DNA from 4 places in the Paenibacillus sp. 22594 genome. Region 2 is predicted to be linked to each of the others. Evidence: riboswitches for the same ligand, from Rfam matches in the RefSeq annotation. Region 2 holds a riboswitch; each other region holds the start of a gene.
What was found. Region 2 has a riboswitch for cyclic di-GMP ahead of ACTJKB_RS21360 (anti-repressor SinI family protein). Riboswitches for the same ligand answer to the same signal wherever they lie in the genome.
Positions count from the first base shown of each region.

Region 1: linked by a shared signal. The riboswitch ahead of ACTJKB_RS16430 (PA14 domain-containing protein) and the one ahead of ACTJKB_RS21360 (anti-repressor SinI family protein) in region 2 are both predicted to bind cyclic di-GMP.
Region 3: linked by a shared signal. The riboswitch ahead of ACTJKB_RS24850 (choice-of-anchor A family protein) and the one ahead of ACTJKB_RS21360 (anti-repressor SinI family protein) in region 2 are both predicted to bind cyclic di-GMP.
Region 4: linked by a shared signal. The riboswitch ahead of ACTJKB_RS09860 (thiamine pyrophosphate-binding protein) and the one ahead of ACTJKB_RS21360 (anti-repressor SinI family protein) in region 2 are both predicted to bind cyclic di-GMP.

Region 1 is NZ_JBQENA010000004.1:504,378-509,156, forward strand. Features, by position in the region: gene ACTJKB_RS16430 (PA14 domain-containing protein) at 1-2,229, opposite strand, end outside; cyclic di-GMP riboswitch class I at 2,243-2,323, opposite strand; gene ACTJKB_RS16435 (sugar phosphate nucleotidyltransferase) at 2,537-3,910, opposite strand; gene ACTJKB_RS16440 (UDP-glucose dehydrogenase family protein) at 4,346-4,779, opposite strand, start outside.
Region 2 is NZ_JBQENA010000007.1:37,629-42,407, reverse strand. Features, by position in the region: gene ACTJKB_RS21365 (2-oxoglutarate dehydrogenase E1 component) at 1-2,609, opposite strand, end outside; cyclic di-GMP riboswitch class I at 3,047-3,140, shown strand; gene ACTJKB_RS21360 (anti-repressor SinI family protein) at 3,169-3,324, shown strand; gene ACTJKB_RS21355 (helix-turn-helix domain-containing protein) at 3,429-3,761, opposite strand; gene ACTJKB_RS21350 (TasA family protein) at 4,020-4,628, opposite strand; gene sipW (signal peptidase I SipW) at 4,713-4,779, opposite strand, start outside.
Region 3 is NZ_JBQENA010000009.1:174,703-179,481, forward strand. Features, by position in the region: gene ACTJKB_RS24845 (alpha/beta hydrolase) at 1-210, opposite strand, end outside; gene ACTJKB_RS24850 (choice-of-anchor A family protein) at 479-2,560, opposite strand; cyclic di-GMP riboswitch class I at 2,643-2,733, opposite strand; gene ACTJKB_RS24855 (ASCH domain-containing protein) at 3,849-4,271, opposite strand; gene ACTJKB_RS24860 (hypothetical protein) at 4,456-4,755, opposite strand.
Region 4 is NZ_JBQENA010000002.1:686,316-691,094, reverse strand. Features, by position in the region: gene serA (phosphoglycerate dehydrogenase) at 1-58, shown strand, start outside; gene ACTJKB_RS09865 (methyl-accepting chemotaxis protein) at 342-1,592, shown strand; cyclic di-GMP riboswitch class I at 2,091-2,184, shown strand; gene ACTJKB_RS09860 (thiamine pyrophosphate-binding protein) at 2,323-3,936, shown strand; gene ACTJKB_RS09855 (carboxymuconolactone decarboxylase family protein) at 4,010-4,378, shown strand; gene ACTJKB_RS09850 (hypothetical protein) at 4,599-4,779, shown strand, end outside.

The DNA.
Region 1 (4,779 bases), on a different contig from region 2:
CCAGCTGTCAATGACAAGAGTGTTATTGACCCAAACGCGGACACCATCATCTGATGTTGTATAAATCTGATAGGTTTCGCTATACAGCGGTTTGATCTTGCCACTCCATCTTACGGAAAAGAAATCAATGCCAATCGCAGCATCCGGTGTACCCAGCCGCCAGTTGAAATCCAGCAAAGCATCGGTGCGTACAACTGTGGGAGCACCGGTTAACTGCATATTATTGAAATATTCCGCCTGCAGCCCGTTTGCTGTAGGGGCCACTGTTAGAGCCGGCGTTGGTGCCAGTGTTGGCACCGGTGTTGGTGTCGGCGTCGGTGTTGGTGTTGGCACCGGTGTTGGTGTCGGTGTTGGCACCGGTGTTGGTGTCGGTGTTGGCACCGGTGTTGGTGTCGGTGTTGGTGTTGGCACCGGCGTTGGCACCGGCGTTGGCACCGGCGTTGGTGTAGGTGTTGGCACCGGTGTTGGTGTTGGTGTTGGTGTTGGTGTCGGTGTTGGTGTTGGTGCTTCTACAAGCGCCAGCGATGTTTTGCTTACGCTGGCTGCTGACGTATTTACAAACAATGCGCTTGTTGGGACAGTCGCTTTGACCTGGCTTGCGCTTTGCCACATCAAACGAATGTTGGCATCGCCTGCATTTTCATAATATTCCACTCTGATATCATAGAGCTGTCCAGCCGTCATAGCGATACTTCCGAAACGTTCGGTTCCGCTCTGCTTGGTCCAGCTGTCGATTACGGCTATGCCATTAATCCAGACACGGATACCATCGTCAGAAGTAGTGATAATCTGGTAGGTCTCACTGTATAAAGGCTTGATCTGCCCGGTCCAGCGGGCCGAGACCCCATCCACCTTTATGGAGCTGGCCGGTGAGCCTTGACGCCAGTTGAAATTAAGCAGAGCGTCGTCACGGACCATTGCAGGTGTGCCTGAAAGCGTCATGTTGTTGAAATACTCTCCGTGAAGTCCATTCACAACAGGCGTCTGTACTGTATCACCGGACGCTGGAGTGGTTATTGGCTTTACCGTTGCTGTGGGTACAGGCGCTGGCGTAGCAGTCGGCGTTGGTGTTGCCGTCGGTGTGGCAGTTGGCGTAGCAGTCGGTGTTGCAGTTGGCGTTGCCGTCGGTGTAGCAGTTGGTGTTGGCGTTGCCGTCGGTGTGACAGTTGGAGCAGGTGTCTGCACTACCCCAGCTTTATATTCATTAAGCGATACTGTGTAGCTGTCACTCATAAAATTTTTGATGGTATCTGTACTGTTATTCTCATAGAGCATTTTTCCCCAGTTCATCATGTATACCCATTTTCTCTGGGAAAGCTGGAGCTTGGCTGTACTTGGCATTTCACCATTTTCGCCGATAGCAATGGGTTTGCCGTTCGCGAGGATCAACAGGTTGTCATAATACTTGTTCATATAATCATTGTTATATATATCTGCTGCAAGGACGTCTACCTTACCCGCTCCCGGATAGGTCAGTTCGTATGGATCAGACCAGGCATTGGGAGCATTCGGGTTCCATACCCACAGCAGGTTGTTTAATTGATGAACGCCCACAAAACGCTCATACATAATATTCCAAAGTTCCGCAAAATTGTTTTTCTTCCCCCACCAGAACCAGTTGCCGTTCATTTCGTGGTAAGGTCTCCAAAGTACAGGAACGCCCGCGTCCCGCAAGCTTTTGAGCGAAACCGCCACTTTGTCGAGATCGGCGATGAGGCTGTTGTATTGGGCTGTTCCAGGTGTTACATACTTATTGAAGTCCTCTTGGCTGAGCGTCTTCTGCACATTGGACCACAGATAGGAGGTCCCGGGCAGTTGCTCATGGAAGGTCATGGCGACGATGCCGCCATTTTTATACCAGTTGATCGCACTGTTCACTACATTTTTGCGCTGAGTTGCTGCAGTACTTTCCGACTGGCCGCTGATCACGCCAAGCTCGAATCCGTGGAGGGCAGCGAATTGTCCGCTGGTTCCCTTTAGTTTGTTACTGAACTCATCCGGGCTCTCCAGGTAGTCATGCTGGCCTGTGATAATGCCTTTTCCGGAAATGGTGTACAGATTGTCAAGCAGCTTGACAGCTTCAGCTGAAGCATCCGGATTAACCGGTGCTGAAGAACTCGAAGCAGCTGCGGTCGAAGGCGCAGCCCCCAAACCCAGTGGTACAGCAGTCAACAACAGGGCAATCGTTAAAATGGTGCACAGCAGACGCGACTTACGGTAAGTTGTCAAAATTCATCTTCCTTTCGGTAGCCAGGCTGCCACTCTTTCGAAGGCCCTATAGCTTTGCGTCCCTATCTTTCGATTAGGTTTGCCTTTTTCGTTTTGGAAGGATTTATCCCTCTTACCGTAAGTATCGTCTCTATTAAATTTTTAGTTTAGAGCATTAATGAATTTTTCTTAATAAATGGTTCTTAATACCTGTTTTGGATTTGCCACAATTGGGTAAATAGATATTTTAGCCCTATGTTTAGGACCACCCAACACAGGTTCCGGGACGGTTCAGTCGAATTCTACAGCGCGTTAAGCGCTGCTATTTTCACGAAATAAATTGCTGAAGAGCAATATCTTTCCAGTCCAGTGTGATGCGGATATTATCCTCTTCTACCAGCTCTGAACCGGTCTGCACCTCAATGAACTCCACATCGGTCAACGCCAGGATTGCATGTTTCGTGCCTTCCGGTATGCGCACAACATCTCCCGCTTTCACATTATGCATCTTCTCATTCAGCACAATGCTGGCTTCCCCGCTGACGATCGTCCAGATTTCACTGCGTTTGTGATGCAGCTGATAGCTGATGTTTTTTCCTTCGGCTATGAAAATCCGCTTGGTCAGCACCTCGTTGCCCTCATCATATTTCACATAATCAATAACCTTATAGTGGCCCCAGCGGCGTTCCTCGTACATGGGTCTTTGTTCAAAAGACTTCAGCACTTCCTTAATCCGCGGGCTTTCCGCTTTGTGAGTAACCAGAATGCCATCCGGGCTGGCTGCGATGATTAAATCTTTCGCACCGATGACTGTAATCGGAATATCCAGTTCGTTGATCAGGCAGGTTCCTTCAGAATCGGCAGTCACGAACCCTTTGCCCACGTGGTTGCTGCTCATTTCCTCGGTGAGGGTATTCCAGGTGCCAAGATCCTTCCAGAAACCGGCGTACGGCTGAACGACGATATTCTCCTCTTTTTCCACCACTTCGTAGTCAAAACTGATGGAAGCCAGCAATTTATATTGCTTCTGCAGCTCCTCATAGTTCAAAGGCAAACCTTTACGCTGCAAAATATCCAGTAAATAACCCAAGCGGAATGCAAATACTCCGCAGTTCCACAACGCGCCCTTGCTGATCAGTTCCTCAGCCTGTACACGGTCCGGCTTCTCCTGGAAATGGCTCACCTGCAGATAGCCGCTTGCCGCCGCCTCGTCGCTTGTAGGAATAATATAGCCGTATTTCTCAGAAGCCAGCTCAGGAACAACACCCATCAGCGCCAGGTTTGCGCCGCTTTGTTCCATCGTTGCTTCAAGCTGGACGACGGTGTCAAAAAATGATGCCTCCACATAAGGATCGACCGGCAAAATGGCCACGGTCTCGCTGGGAGACACTCCTGCCACCGAATACAGATAAGCTGCAGTCAAAGCGATGGCCGGGAAGGTATCACGGCGTTCCGGCTCCACAATGATTGGCACTTCTGTGCCGAGCTGGCTCTGTATCATCTCCACTTGGCTGCGGCCGGTCGCAAGGTAGGAGGATTCCGCCATCCCTGTCTCCTGCAGCTGTCTCCATACACGCTGTACCATGGACTCCGGCTCACCTGCCGGACTTTGCAGTACCTTCAGAAATTGCTTGGAACGTGAATCATTGGACAAAGGCCAGAGACGTTTACCAGAGCCGCCAGATAGAAGTACCAGTTTCATATGTGAACCCTCCTATTTATGTTTTGTCGCGAAAATATCGGATTGTTATCGTAAGCTTCTGCCGGGTGGCTGACGCATGAAGGATAGGAATGCCACTCTCGCTTTATGCTGCATGACAATGTTTAAGGTCAACTGTTGCGGGAGTCACTGCAAGGAATGTTTGGACTTTCGGCCGCTGTTGTCTGCAGATTTCTTGATTTAAACCGCTGGTCACGGTGGAAATCTGCAGACAAAGGCGGACGCTACGCTCCTACAGTTCCAAAATTCCTCTCCGTTCCTTCCCTTAACAGCTTCCCAAGCAGCATTTTCACTGTAGCCAGCTACAGTGAATTCCTCTAACCTTCAACTGGCTTCACCCGCAGGCGAAGCGCCCTGCTAAAGATCCAGCATTGCCGCTTGTTTGGGCTGCAGGCAAGAGCAGATAAGATCAAAGGATTAGACCGCACCGGCTACGCTGGGGGAGTAGCCGCTCAGGCCCCCCATTTGCGGGCGGCCGACGGAATGATATTCGAGCCCGGTGCCCTCGATCTGCTCTTTGGAGTACACGTTGCGGCCATCGATCAGCACCTGGCGGCGCATGCTCTCCGCAAGCTTATGCAGATCAATATCCTTGAACATGCTCCAGTCGGTCAGCAGGCATACTGCATCACTGCCTTCCGCCGCTTCTTCCGGCAGACCGCACCAGCGGAGCTGCGGATGATCGTATTGCTGTCTGAAGTTATCTGCAGCAATCGGATCATACAGCTTCACTGTAGCGCCTTCGGCCACTAGTGCCTCAACAATTTCAAGGGCGGGTGCTTCGCGTACATCATCGGTGTTCGGTTTGAAAGCCAGACCCCATACACCGATCACTGCGCCGCGCAGGTTGC
Region 2 (4,779 bases):
GCTGCCAGTTCCCGTTCAGGGAATGGATAGAGCTGCTCCAGACGGAGGATATGCAGCCAGGACCAGTCCTGATCCTTGGCGGCTTCCAGCTCTGTCTGCAGATCGAGTGTCACCTTGCCGCTGCACACTACCAGGCGTTTGATCTCCCCTGGACTGCCGCCAAGGAGCGGCTCGGGAAATACAGGCTGGAATCCGCCGGAAGCCAGCTCGGCTCCGGAGGAGGTGCTGCGCGGGTTACGGATCAAGCTCTTCGGAGCCATGATCACGAGCGGGCGGGCATCCCCCTTGCCGCACAAGGCTGCCTGACGGCGCAGAAGATGGAAATACTGCGCAGCGGAGCTGAGATTGGCTACGGTCCAGTTCTCCTCAGCGGAGAGCTGCAGATACCGTTCCAGCCGGGCACTGGAGTGCTCAGGGCCTTGCCCTTCATACCCATGCGGCAGCAGGATCGTCAGATTGCTGCGCTGGGTCCATTTCGCGCGTCCGGCAGCGATGAACTGGTCGATGATAACCTGAGCGGCATTGGCAAAGTCGCCATACTGTGCTTCCCAGATCACGAAGGTTTCTGGCGCGAACACATTGTAGCCGTATTCGTAGCCGAGTACCGAGGCTTCCGAGAGCGGGCTGTTGTACACCCCGAAGGAGGCCTTGGAATTGCTAAGCTGGTGCAGCGGAGAGAACAGCGCACCTGTCTCGCTGTCGTGCAGCACCAGATGACGGTGGGCGAAGGTCCCTCTCTGGGAATCCTGGCCGCTTAGGCGGATCGGCGTACCGTCCTTCAGGATAGTGGCGAATGCCAGCGTTTCGGCCAGTGCCCAGTCTACCCGTTCCCCGTCATTCAGCGCATCCTTGCGGCGCTGCAGAATCCGCTCCAGCTTCGGATACACCTTGAAGCCTTCCGGTACCGTAAGCAGCTCCCGGTTGATCTGCTGCAGCTGCTCCAGCTGCACCGCCGTGGATTGCGGCTGGGCTGCTTCCGTTTCGAGTGGTACCGAGGTTTTGGCTTCTCCGTTCTTACGCTTGCCATCCTTCATCAGGTCGAAGGCTTCCTGCAGCACTTTTTCGGCATCAAGGTTCATCTGGCTCACATCATCTGCTGTGATGATCTTCTCCCGCTGCAGGCGTTCCGCATAGATACGGTAGACCGTGGGATGGTTCCGCACTCTGCCGTACACAATCGGCTGTGTGGTTTCAGGATCATCCATCTCATTATGGCCGTGGCGGCGGTATCCGATCAGATCAATCACGAAATCCTTCTTGAACTGATTGCGGTAGGCGCTGGCCAAGCGGACAGCCGAGATGCAGGCCTCCGGATCATCGGCATTGACATGAACCACGGGGATTTCATAGCCTTTGGCAAGGTCGCTGGCATAATGGGTAGAACGGGAATCTTCACTTTCGGTAGTGAAACCGATCCGGTTATTGACGATAATATGCACCGTACCGCCATTGGAGTACCCTTTGAGCTTGCCGATGTTGAGCGTTTCCGCAACAATCCCTTCGCCGGGAAAAGCGGCATCCCCATGCATCAGCACAGCAATGGCCTTGTTCGTGTCGAGCTGCGGCAAACCCGGGGAATTCCGGTCTTCCTGAGCTGCACGTGTAAAGCCTTCAACGACAGGGTTGACGAATTCCAGATGGCTTGGGTTATTGGCCAGTGTAATCCGGGTCCGGACGGTCTCGCCCTCGCGCACGGCGCGGTCAGCGCCCAGATGGTATTTCACATCGCCGGTCCAGCCGTAGTTAATGCCCATGGAGCCTTCAGAAGGGAAAAGCTCCTTATTCGGAGAATGATGGAATTCCGAGAAAATAATATCATAGGGTTTTCCGAGAATATGAGCCAGCACATTCAGCCGTCCGCGGTGGGCCATGCCCATCAGGATATGCTCTGCACCATCATGCGCGGCGGCACGGACAATCTCGTCCAGCATGGGAACCAGCGCGTCATTGCCTTCCAGGCTGAAGCGTTTTTGGCCGACAAAGGTCTTATGCAGGAAGGTCTCAAACTGCTCTACCTGGATCAGGCGGTTCAGCAGCTCTTTGCGCTCAGTATTATTCAGCGGCGCGGGGGAGCTTGTGGACTCTGCTTGACTGTTCAGCCAGCGAAGCTCCTGTTCGTCGTGCACATGTCCGAATTCGTAGGCGATAGTCTGCGTATATGCCTGACGCATCCGGTGAACGGCATCCCAGGCGGTATGAACATCCGGCGGCGCATTCTCCCAGATCAGCGAGGCAGGCAAGGCAATCAGGTCCTCGCGGGTCAAGTCATAGGTTTGATAATCCAGCCATTTCGCCATAGGGTTGTTCCCCTGCTCCAGCGGATCGATATTGGCGGCCATATGGCCATATATACGAATATTGGCGATTAGCTTGGAAGCTCGTACGGCCTTTCTAAGCCACGCGGTGTCTCCCGAAAGGGCCGGTTGCGGGGCCTGAACGGCATCCGGAGCGAGCGGAGGAGGGCCGGAAACGGTAAACAAATCGCGGTAATGATGTTCTACGGATGAAGGATCATGAACAAATTGCTCATATTTTTCTTGAATGTAGCCCAGATTGGGGCCGTGATACTTACTCCAAATGGATTCGTTATAGGGCTCTTTAACTGCCATGAATACATCCTCCTAACGGATGAACTCCACGTGCCGCATGAGGCTTGGGCGCCCAGTGGAGCTGCGATGGTTGCGGTTTCATTCCTCATCTTATTGTGCTACTTTCAAGGCGTGTAATCAATTCATACTTTCGGGGAATCCGTTCGCAAAACGGCATGATTCAGTCCTTAAATGATGAAAAACGGATATCGGTTACCGGAAGCTGGATGTGAACCGTATAATAAGGTGATAATTACCTACGAATGCCCACAAATGCTTCATGAACAGTTCCTAAGGTCATATCTATTGGACAAATCCCAGCAAAAAAAACTGTTCTTTTGCACTACTTGTCATAAATAAATTCCATAAATCGACACACTTTTCTTGTGAGATCTTATATAATGTTATTGCGGATAACGGTTTCATTGTTTTCTAACCAGATCCTTTCATGTAAAGGATCCAGTAAAGGGTAAACCTGCTGAAAGGCAGGGACACAAAGTCTCGGGTCTAATGTAGAAATGCTTCAACTACTACGACGGCCGGACTGCCTGGGGACGCAAAAATTCTAGGAGGAGATATCTTGGATAAGTCCAACCAGGGGAATGACGGAGAACTGCTGATGGGTGATCTGGATCTAGAATGGGTGTATTTGCTGATGTCGGCGAAGAAAGCAGGCATCGGGGCAGATGAAATCCGCCGGTTTTTAAGTGAAAAGACAACGTTGCAGGTGATGTAGGGGCGTTACTTTGCGGGAATACATACAGAAAAGGGCACAGCGGTCATACGCTGTGCCCTTTTCTGTATCGCTGGAGCCTTAGGACAACCTAGGACGATCGTCCATTATTGATCCTTCTGCTCCAGCCGCCATTTTTGATAATCGAGGAATTCTTTGAATTCCCGTTTGCTTATACCGGAAGCCATGGCTTCCTGAACGAGCCGGAACCATTCGCCATCTAGTGCGGATTCGTCAGTCTCTGAGGGCTCGCCATAGAGCAGGCTGTGGATAGACACCTGGAGCGCATCGGCGATTTTTTCGATGAATTGAATAGAGGGGTTGGATTGGATATTTCTTTCTACATTGCTTAAGTATGATTTTGCCACATCAGCCTTGTCCGCTAATTCGGATAAGGACCAGCCTTTTTCCAGACGGAGTTGGTGGATGCGACTTCCCATATTATCCGGCACGATTACAACGCCCCTCCGTACTTATTGTTAAAATATAAGAATTTATATGTTTCACGCTATAAATTATCCTTATATTTCTCGCTGAAGCGGATACCGTCTTTAAATGACGGCGAAGCCGTTTCCACTTGTCAGTATAACAAATTTCCGTAAAACGGACAAAAATCAATCGTTACAAAGAAAAAACAGCCTAATCTGCTCCGGCTCCGGAATCAGGGTAGGCTGCTTCAGAATGCAGTCCGTTATGAATTAATAATCTTTTTTAGGGCCTTGTTTGGCCTCGAAGTTCCAAGTCAGCTTCAGCTTATCCTTTTGGAAATAGTTCTGCGTTTCACCGTTGTCAACGAATTCGAACTTGACTGTAAAGCTGTCGCTGCTCTGAGCTTTGATGCCGTCAGCTTCCGTCCAGATTTGATCCAGACCGGTATTGTTTACAAGATCGGGGGTTTGGCTCTTCAAGGCATCCAGTGTGGTTTCGTATACGACAACCTCCGGTGTGAGAATGGTTCCTTTATCATTGTTTTTCAGAAATTTAACCTTGATGAATTTGCTGAGATCGACACCGTTGTTGTCGCCAAGCGTATCTGTAATCTCTGTGGTGGTCTTCAGCAATATTGAGCCGATATCCAGGGTTCCGTCATTTTTGAGCTTGAAGGTTTTGCTTACGGTATCACCCGGTTTCAGGTTAGGGATATCCACGATTACGGAAGGATCAGAATTCAGATCCAGTGTGCCTGCTGCGAAGGTTGCCGTACTTGTCGCAGTATCGCTGAAATATGCGAAGGTTCCTCCGCCAATCAAAGACAAACCGAGTGCTGCCGATGCCATGCCAAAACCCAATGTTTTCTTGATACCCATATTCTAATTCCTCCTCTGATTAGTAAAGCGAATGATAAATGTATATTGTATCTTCCGTTTCGTAGGCGGAAGCGGACAATCGGATCAGGGCTGTATGTCAGTTCCCGGAGGTGCCTGGGGAAGCACGGTGTTTTTTTTCTCAAGCGCCGTA
Region 3 (4,779 bases), on a different contig from region 2:
TTCAATATTTCTGAAGGTGTGACGGGATACCCACTCCGCCCCTTCCCCCCAGGATGCCCCGGCAACCGGCGGGTCTACCTTAAGATCAGGAGTCTTGGCCAGAAACTCCTTCGGCGCCCGCTTGATCGCAACACCATAAAAAAAGAATCCTGCATAAGTCACACCGCCAGCAATGATCAGCAAGGCGGCAATTATAATTACACTCCACATGAATGTTTGTCACCTTTCTTCGGTAAAATGGAATCCCACTTAAGAGTGGCCTTAGCGCCACCCGATTTTTGCATAGTATAACATGGCTCGGGGACCAACTGGAAATCCAGCTGAATCCTGGAAAAATTCATTAAATGACCAAACAAAAGAACAGGACTCCTTCATGGTGAAGGGGCCCTGTTTTTATCACTTGTTTTACTGCTGTGAATTATATCCTCTAACCCGTTACGATGAAGTATTCCATCATCTATATGGCTTCCAGTTACTTTTACCGTTTGCGTTTATTGCTTCTTGCTGTTCTGCTGAGCAGCAAGCCCAAGCCTGCTATTCCCAGACCGGCGATGTAATAAGGTGCCGGACTGGATTCCCCGGTCTGCGGCAGCTTGTCGGGTGTATCCACACTGCCCAAAGGAATCTCATCATCTAGTATCACTTCATCCCCAGACTTCGGTGTTACTGTTGCTGACGGAGCAGGGGCAGGAGCTGGTGTAGGCTGGAGTGATGCTGTCGGCTGAGATGGAGCTAGCGTTGCCACCGGCCCCAAAGGTATTGGATCATCATTGATTACCGTATCGTCTACAATCGTACCGATTAACGTTGTTGGCGTTGGTGTTGGCACGGTTACCGGAACAAAAATGATTGTAGTGTTTGACGTTGGTGTCGGTGTTACTACGCTTGTAGGCGTAGGCGACGGGTTCACCACCGGTGATGGTGTCGCGCTTGGTGTTGGTGATGTCGATGCGCTCGGTGTTGGTGACGTCGATGCGCTCGGTGTTGGTGACGTCGATGCGCTTGGTGTTGGTGACGTCGATGCGCTCGGTGTTGGTGACGCGCTCGGTGGCGCTGTCGGCGTTGGCGTTGCCGATGCACTCGGCGTTGGTGACGTCGATGCGCTTGGTGTTGGTGATGTCGATGCACTCGGCGTTGGTGACGTCGATGCGCTCGGTGTTGGTGACGCGCTTGGTGGCGCTGTCGGCGTTGGCGTTGCCGATGCACTCGGTGTTGGTGACGTTGACGCGCTTGGCGTTGGTGACGCGCTTGGTGGCGCTGTCGGCGTTGGCGTTGCCGATGCACTCGGCGTCGGTGATGTCGATGCGCTCGGTGTTGGAGACGCGCTTGGTGTTGGAGACGCGCTTGGTGGTGCTGTCGGCGTTGGCGTTGCCGATGCACTAGGTGTTGGTGACGTCGACGCGCTTGGCGTTGGTGACGCGCTTGGTGGCGCTGTCGGCGTTGGCGATGCACTCGGCGTCGGTGATGCAGATGCGCTTGGTGTCGGTGATGTCGATGCGCTCGGCGTTGGAGATGTCGATGCGCTCGGCGTTGGTGACGTCGACGCGCTTGGCGTTGGTGACGTCGACGCGCTTGGTGTTGGTGACGTTGACGCACTCGGCGTTGGTGACGTTGATGCGCTTGGTGTTGGTGATGTCGATGCGCTCGGCGATGGTGATGTCGATGCGCTTGGTGTTGGTGATGTCGATGCGCTTGGTGTTGGTGTTGGCTTTATAGGTGGTTCCGACCCGTCATACGGATAGTGGTGCATCTGCACATAACCACTGAACGCTTTTGCGATTAGAGTGCCATGAAGTTCTGCGTGATCATAAAAGACGCTGGCATGAGGAGCCAGTATGGTGCCCTCAATGGTTGTATTCCCAATATTCAAAGAAGCAGCTTCATAGAAATTGAACAGTACCTTACGGGCTTTGCCTCCCCAGAATTGAAAATTAGGAATCTTCACCGAGCTCCCGCTCACATTAATAACCACGGTGGCATCACCTGTTATGTTGAACTGCAAGCCATTGGCATCAGCCAAATCAGCAGCGGCCAGACGAATGACATTATAGGAATCCGGAGCGTTAATGGTGATCTTCCCGTATTCTTTTACAAAAGGCTGTGTCTGCGGCAAAGCGGCTAATTCATCCGAACGCTGTATCAAAAACTGTTCCTCGGCTGCAAAATCAATCGGTGTTCCCTTCCGGGGAGTTTCCTTAAGGTCTGCACGTGTATTGGTTATACTGCCGCCATATACTGCTGCGCCATATATTGTACCGTCTGTCAGACTGAGATTCTTGCCTGCAACCAGCACATCCCCGCCAGGCGCATCCTTGGATACACCGTACCCTTGCAAAGTAATATTCCCTTCAGCCGCAAGCCTTCCATGAATCTGATCATATGATTGCGTGAAATCCCCAAATATAAATGCGTTAAAATTGCCGGCAACGCCCAAAACAGGTGTTGGGGTATACGGCATATTAGCCGCTGCACTAACGTTCCATCCCCAAGTAATCGTACTGCCCAATATCAACACCCCTGTCAGTAACAGAGCTGCTGCCTTCTGTGTTCTTTTTTTCAATCGCATGCACCTCCTAGTAACTTATTCTATGATTTCGCCAAAAACATATAACAACAAAAAAACCGCCACGAAGGGTTAGCTTCACGGCGGCCGGACGATCATAGCCCCTGCTTGCGGGCATTAGATTCCTGACTTTGCGTCCTGTCCTTTCGAACAGTTTGCGTTTATACATGATGGTGTGTAATTTGGCGATTCTTATGTAGTCTATGACAATTGTTACTTTCGAACTAGTTCCAGTTTATCCCTCCACCCCCCTATTGTCAATCTATTCCTTTAGTGTTTTTTCAGGTGCTTGGCACATACAGATATTGGACAACCCTTTGTACATAAGGGATTATAGCTTACATACACCAAAACTTCACTTGCATACGAAATAGCGTCGGATCTAAGGATTACTCTTAAAAAGTCCCAAACCTGCATTTTATCTGAAATTTAAAATATTAAAAATAGTATTATTGAACTATACGCCTAATATTCTCCAGACTTGCAAAAAAAACAAAAGAACTGCCACGGAAACAACCGTAAGCAGTTCTTGATCCACCTCTATGTATGCTATATGCGCTCTCGTAATCAGACAATGCGAATATAGCTGATTGGTATGTTACAGCAGTTGAATCCAGCCAATCATCGACATCCATAACGGAATGCTCAAAAATAAACCAAATGCCAAACCACGGCGGAGACTTCCTTCATGACTCATCATCATTCTCCTCTTTGGGGTGCTTTATTTCTTACACTTTAATCTTTAGTATTTCAAATTTAATATATAATAATTCTTCGTATTTTATTGTGAAAAATATCACATTTATTGATCTTGTTTATAAATACTTAGGGTCAGTCAAACAAAATAAAAAAAACGGGCCTCGCCAAGGGAGTTGGCAAGACCCTGTAAGCTATCTATAAACACTGGGGAGTGTCTGGTACATTCAATATATATCCTTAACCTGAAAACAAGCTTATAATTACATAAAAATTACATTAAAAGCTTCCAATAGCCCAGGGTGCCTAAAAAAACGACCAGCGCCACGGGAAAGATAATTTTCCGGCTAACCTTATCCTCGAACGAAAAATACAAACACAGCATACAAAGCCACGCAATAAGGAGACTTCCCATTTCCTATGCATACGCCCTTTCTTATCATCCTGATGATCACGCGGGGTTCATTTCATTGGCTGCACCAACGGCCTTATAAGAAGATTACCCGCGAGTCAGCCGGTTCATACCCAATAATGGCTTGGGCCGCTAAATAAATTTCGATTATGCCAAAAGGTTGTACAGCCCAGCGGTTCACTGCTCTCCCTCCAGCACAGGGTGTTCCCAGAAGCTCAGCCTGCCTTTTGCGGGAATCGGATGAACAAGCGCCGTTACCTCTTCCAGCTTCCAGGCATAACGCCCTTGTGAATAATCGCCAAAAGCAAATTCATTGCCGCCCGGCCAGCCCGCTCCGGAATCCTCATCCGTCACCTGGTAGCAGTCGGCCAGACGGCTTGTAGCGATAATGGCTCCGAGAGGAAGGTTGTCTGCACTGAATCCATGCCGTGCCAAAGCCGACTGGATCGGCTCCTGCCTGCAGGCGGATTTGTCGATCCCCATCCCGGCATGAATAGCCAGCTCACCACGGTATGCTGTTTGCCAGGAACGGGTCTCGAACTGCTTTTCCTTAAGAGCAATTAAGGTGGCCCAAGGCTGCCGGACCGTGAGACATTTCATCTTGTGCCTATTCCCCTCTCCAGAAGAGCAAAAAACGCAGCCTCCCGAACATCCGGAAAGCCGCGCCGCCTATTGTTTATCGGGATGCCGGCGAAGGAGCATGAAGCCCCTGCCTGCGCATTGTGTGTGCTTTCTACTACTGTATTGTATGACTCTATGGGGTTCTATGCAACTTTTACTGTCGTTATTGGTAAAACAAATGATGGATAAACTCCGGAACCACCCACGCATGAGGATTGACAATCACCCTGAATATGGAAAGGACGAGCGAAAGAGGTTCACTTATACCTATATCCGCTCCGCCCCAGCCGGGTTGAGAAGAAGGTTTGGAATCATCAAGTCCATACTTTTCTATCAGCCTTTCTTGGATGCCGCTGTCTGTAGTTATCGTTCCGCCATCCGCCGCATGGGCAGGTCCGGGCTGTAGAAGCATTACGAAGACCACAAGCAGACTTGTAACAATTAGTATGTATTTACGCCACATCTACCGTTTCCCCGTTTCCGTTCT
Region 4 (4,779 bases), on a different contig from region 2:
TCTGGTGAAACTGGCAGGACTGCCGGAAATCAATACCGCGGAAGAAATTATCTTGTAAAAAGTAACCCATGAGCAAACGCTCTTTGGATAGCCGGCAACCGCCTGCTGTTCCAAGAGCGTTTTTTTATATCAGATGGCGCAGCTTCTGAGTCTGAAGCACTAGTAGGTAGAAATTTCCCCTTTGAACAAAACCACCTCATTATATGAAGAGATTCACATAAAATTCATACCCGAAAGACCTATTTGAGCATATTTATGTCAATTCTTACAATAGACCAGATCCACTGAAAACGCCTATAATATTACAATACACAACATTATTTTAGGGGGAACTTTTTATGATGGACTGGATGAACAAGCTTCCGTTAAAACAGAGAATTGTAGCCGGTTGTTACTTGGTTGCCGCTCTATTCGCTGTCCCTGTACTAATCACACTTGTAGTGATGGGCAAGATGATTATCGGCATTATATTGGTAGCGGTATTGGCTGCACTGACCTTCCCTCTTGCACGCTTCATTGAGAGAACGCTTACATCCTCTTTTGATGACATCTCCAACGTAACCCACACGATTGCCAAGGGTGACTTTACAACCCGGGCAGATGAGAACGGTTCCATGGGTGAAGTCAGCCGTTCCTTCAATACGATGGTCGACAAGCTGAAGAAAATACTTACCGAAGCGTCGCAGATTACCCGACAGGTTATGGATGCCAGCCGCGGGATCGAGGACAAGAATCAGAATCTGAAGATCGTAATGGCCCAGGTCTCCTCCTCTTCCAATGAACTGGCTCTAGGCGCAAATGAAATTTCCGTGGACATCGCCGATATGACCGAATCCATCAAAGACATTGAAACCAAGGTTTCAAATTACACAAGCTCTACCAAAGAAATGAACAGACGTTCCATACATACGCTAGAATTAGTTGAGAAAGGCCGCCAATCCGTGGATACTCAAGCAGAAGGCATGCGCAAGAATATACAAGCTACCCAGAAGGTCGCCGACACGATTGAAGCACTATCACACAATGCCCGGGGGATCACGATGATCACCAAAACCATTACAGAAATCGCCGAGCAGACCAACCTGCTCTCACTCAATGCATCGATCGAAGCTGCACGTGCCGGTGATCATGGTCGTGGTTTCGCTGTTGTAGCCCAGGAAGTGCGCAAGCTTGCCGAGGAATCTACAGCCTCCACCAAAGAAGTATTCAGTCTGGTACGCAGTATTGAGAACGATATCAAGCAAGCGATTGAGAATATTGCCATCAATGAGGAAGTCGTTCAAGTACAAAATGAAATGATCATTGAAACAGCGAATATTTTCGCCCAGATTGTGCAAAGCGTTCAGTACATAACTGAGCAAATTGCTTCCTTCTCTTCTGAGAGTGACATCATGCTGGAGAGCGCGTTGAAAATTTCTGGAGCTATCGAAAACATCTCTGCTATTACTGAAGAAACTGCGGCAGGAACCCAAGAGGTATCAGCAGCAATGAACGAACAAATTAATGCCCTTCAGTCTGTTGCCGTAGAAACAGAGAAAATGACCCAAGCTGTATTCCAACTCCAGAAAACGATCCACATTTTCAAATTTTAACCTCTTTTTTCTCAGGCCGTTTCATATGAAGCGGTCTTTTTTTGTTCACAAAATAATCAATGTTATTTTCAATTAATCCGGTTTTTTCGCAGCAGTAAGAACTGTTATTTCTTTTGCACTTCTCTCCGCTATTTTTACTGAAAATAATAAAATGTATGCGATTGGATCTGAAGGGTGTTTCGTTCACTAGCCTTATTAACCCAGATAGAGAAAGGCTCCGTCCTATTGTTTCGGTCAAATAATCCTTTTTCCGATAAAAATATAGTTCCATGTACCTATTCGATTTCCGTTTCAATATTACTCCACAATTTGTATTATTAAGACTTTTTTGTACTAGAATATTTTGGGGTTCGCCCTATTTTCCACTCTAAACTGCACGTCTTTTTACAATCAACATTGTTCGTTAATTTCGTCAAAAACTGAGCTTTTCAGCACAAATATATTGACAAAAGAGGAGTTAGAAATATATTGTAAAGTAAAAATATGCATTTTTTCAATGCATCATAACGGCAAAATTCTCCGAAAGGGAATGACGCAAAGCCATGGATCTACAGTCTCATTTTTTTGGGACCATGACAGCCAGGTTGCTGAACAACCGAAGGTCTGGGGAAACCTTGTTCTTTACGGTCATTCATTGCAGCCGACCTGTACTCTCGTGAGTGCAGGTTTTCTATTTTTGCTAAATAAAAACATTGGGTAGGTGGATTTTCTGAAAACAGTCGCAGATTATATGGCTGAGGCACTACGAAACCTCGGCGTAACACATTCTTTTGGCATAATCGGTAAGTCTATTTGTCCCGTAGTTCTGAAAATGGTTGATTACGGGATTGAATTTATTCCTGGCAGACATGAGTCCAGTTCCGGGTTCGAAGCAGCAGGCTATGCTCTCAAAACCGGCAGGCTGGGTGTAGCTTTTGGGACCTCGGGTCCAGGCGGAACCAACCTCCTTACTGCTGCAGCACATGCTAAAGCGAACAACCTGCCTGTGCTGTTCATTACCGGACATCAATCTATCAAAGAACTGGGAATTCCCCAGTGCCAGGATTCTTCGTCTTATCTGGCCGACCTGGCGGACATGTTCAGACCCGCTACACTCTTTAGTAAAATGGTGGAGCGCGGCGATCATTTTAGCACCCTATTTAACCATGCTATTTCTATCGCGTTAGGCGGACAGCGCGGTCCGGTCCATTTATGTATCCCGTTTGATGTGCAGACGGAAATGCTGGAAGAATGCCGGATAGTGATCCCTGAGCGTGAACATCTCGTAAGCACTGCTAATTTCGAACGCGTGATTTCAGCAATCAATGCCTCCAGCCATCCTATTATTATTGCCGGCAAAGGGGTTAACCGTTCTACTGCACACCAAGAGCTCATTCAGCTGGCTGAAACTTTTAACATCCCTGTCGTTACTTCACCGGGAGGCAAAGGTGCGATCCCTTGGGATCACCCGTTGTATCATGGACCAATTGGTGTTGGCGGCTGCAAGCACGGTGAAGATTTATTGAACCGCAGTGATCTGTTCATTGTGCTTGGATCACGTCTGAGTGACATGACCATCTGCAATCTAAAGGCTGAAAATCACCCGAAGACACTTATCCAATTTGACGTAGACCCTACCTTCGTAGGAAAAATTTTATCTTCACAGACCATCTCTATAGGCGGCGATTTACGCGACAACTTGGCTTTTTATCTAAAGAATATTGATACCGCTGCTATAAAAAAACACATATCAGAAACCGATGTTCATTATGCGGAAGAGTTGCCTGTTCTCTCCAAGCTGTCATTAGCTTCGGTCATGAGTACCTTGAGCGATTTGATTCCTTACAACAACACCGTTTTTGTGGATGACGGCAGCCATGGCTTCAACGCTGTGAAATGGTACAACGTGAAAAAACCGGGCAGTTTTGTCTTCGATGCCTATTTTGCCTGTATGGGCAACTCCATTGGCATGGCTATTGGCGCTAAGGTGGCTTCCCCTGAAGAAACCATTTTCTGCATAACCGGGGATGGCTGTTTCATGATGCTTGGTGCTGAAATCAACACCGCAGTCTGCAAGAATATTCCGGTAATCTTTATCGTAGTGAATAACATGCAGCTGGATATGGCGCTTAAGGGGATGGAGAAGACCACAGGCAGAATTGACGGCACGATCTTCGAGGTACCTATGGATGCCGTGAAATTCGCTGAGTCACTCGGAGCTACAGGCTACAAATGCGAAACTGCGGAGCAATTCAACATTGCTGTACAAGCCGCTGTTGCGTCAAACCGTGTAGCTGTCATTGAATTGTTGACGGACCGTGATGAAGTGCCTCCAACGGCCCATAGGACGTTGAATCTCAACTAAGATTTAGCAGCGGTAAGAATCATGCTTTTCATGGCCGATCCTTGCCGCTCATTAAAATTCAGGAGGCATCTCTGTGGATAACACCATTAACAGCGGTCTAAAGCATTTTACCAACCTGTCCGGCGACTACGGCGCCAAAGCACTGGCTCCAGTTAAAGAGCATTTTCCCGAACTGGCCGAGTACATCATGGGCAACGCCTACGGGGACATTTTTCAGCGCACAACGATTGGTTCCGACTGGAAGGAAATTGCTGTTATTTCATCTTTGATTACTATGGGGCAATTCGAGCAGCTCGGGGTCCATTATGTGATGGCGCTCAGCGTCGGAATGACTGTGGATCAGATCAAAGGGATCTTACTGCATCTGGTGCCTTGTATCGGCGCTCCAAGAGTCATTACTGCTTTTAATGTGCTGCTAGCAACGCTTGAGGAAATCCAATAAATTCTTTTTCAACAATTTTATACACAATTCGACTTTTTTCTTGCTTATTTGAGAAATATATGATTATATTAGAGGGAAAATATCCCAAAACTATGGTTTTTGTGTCGAATCCAGGCGTAAAACTACAAGTTATTTTGGATATATTCTATGACTGAACGACAACGTACAGTCGACATTCCGTTATTCGTATCACACATTTAATTTTGGGAGAGATGAGCACATGGGTAAATTTATTTTGAAAACCGATTCTGTTAACAAGGTCATTAATATTGAATTAGAAGGCACTTTCTCCAATGAGGATGGTCTCAAATCGATTCAAGCTTATCAGCAGACCGTTAACCCGATCACACCTTCAGAATATGCACTGCAAATTGACTGCAGAAAATTAAATGTTACAGCTC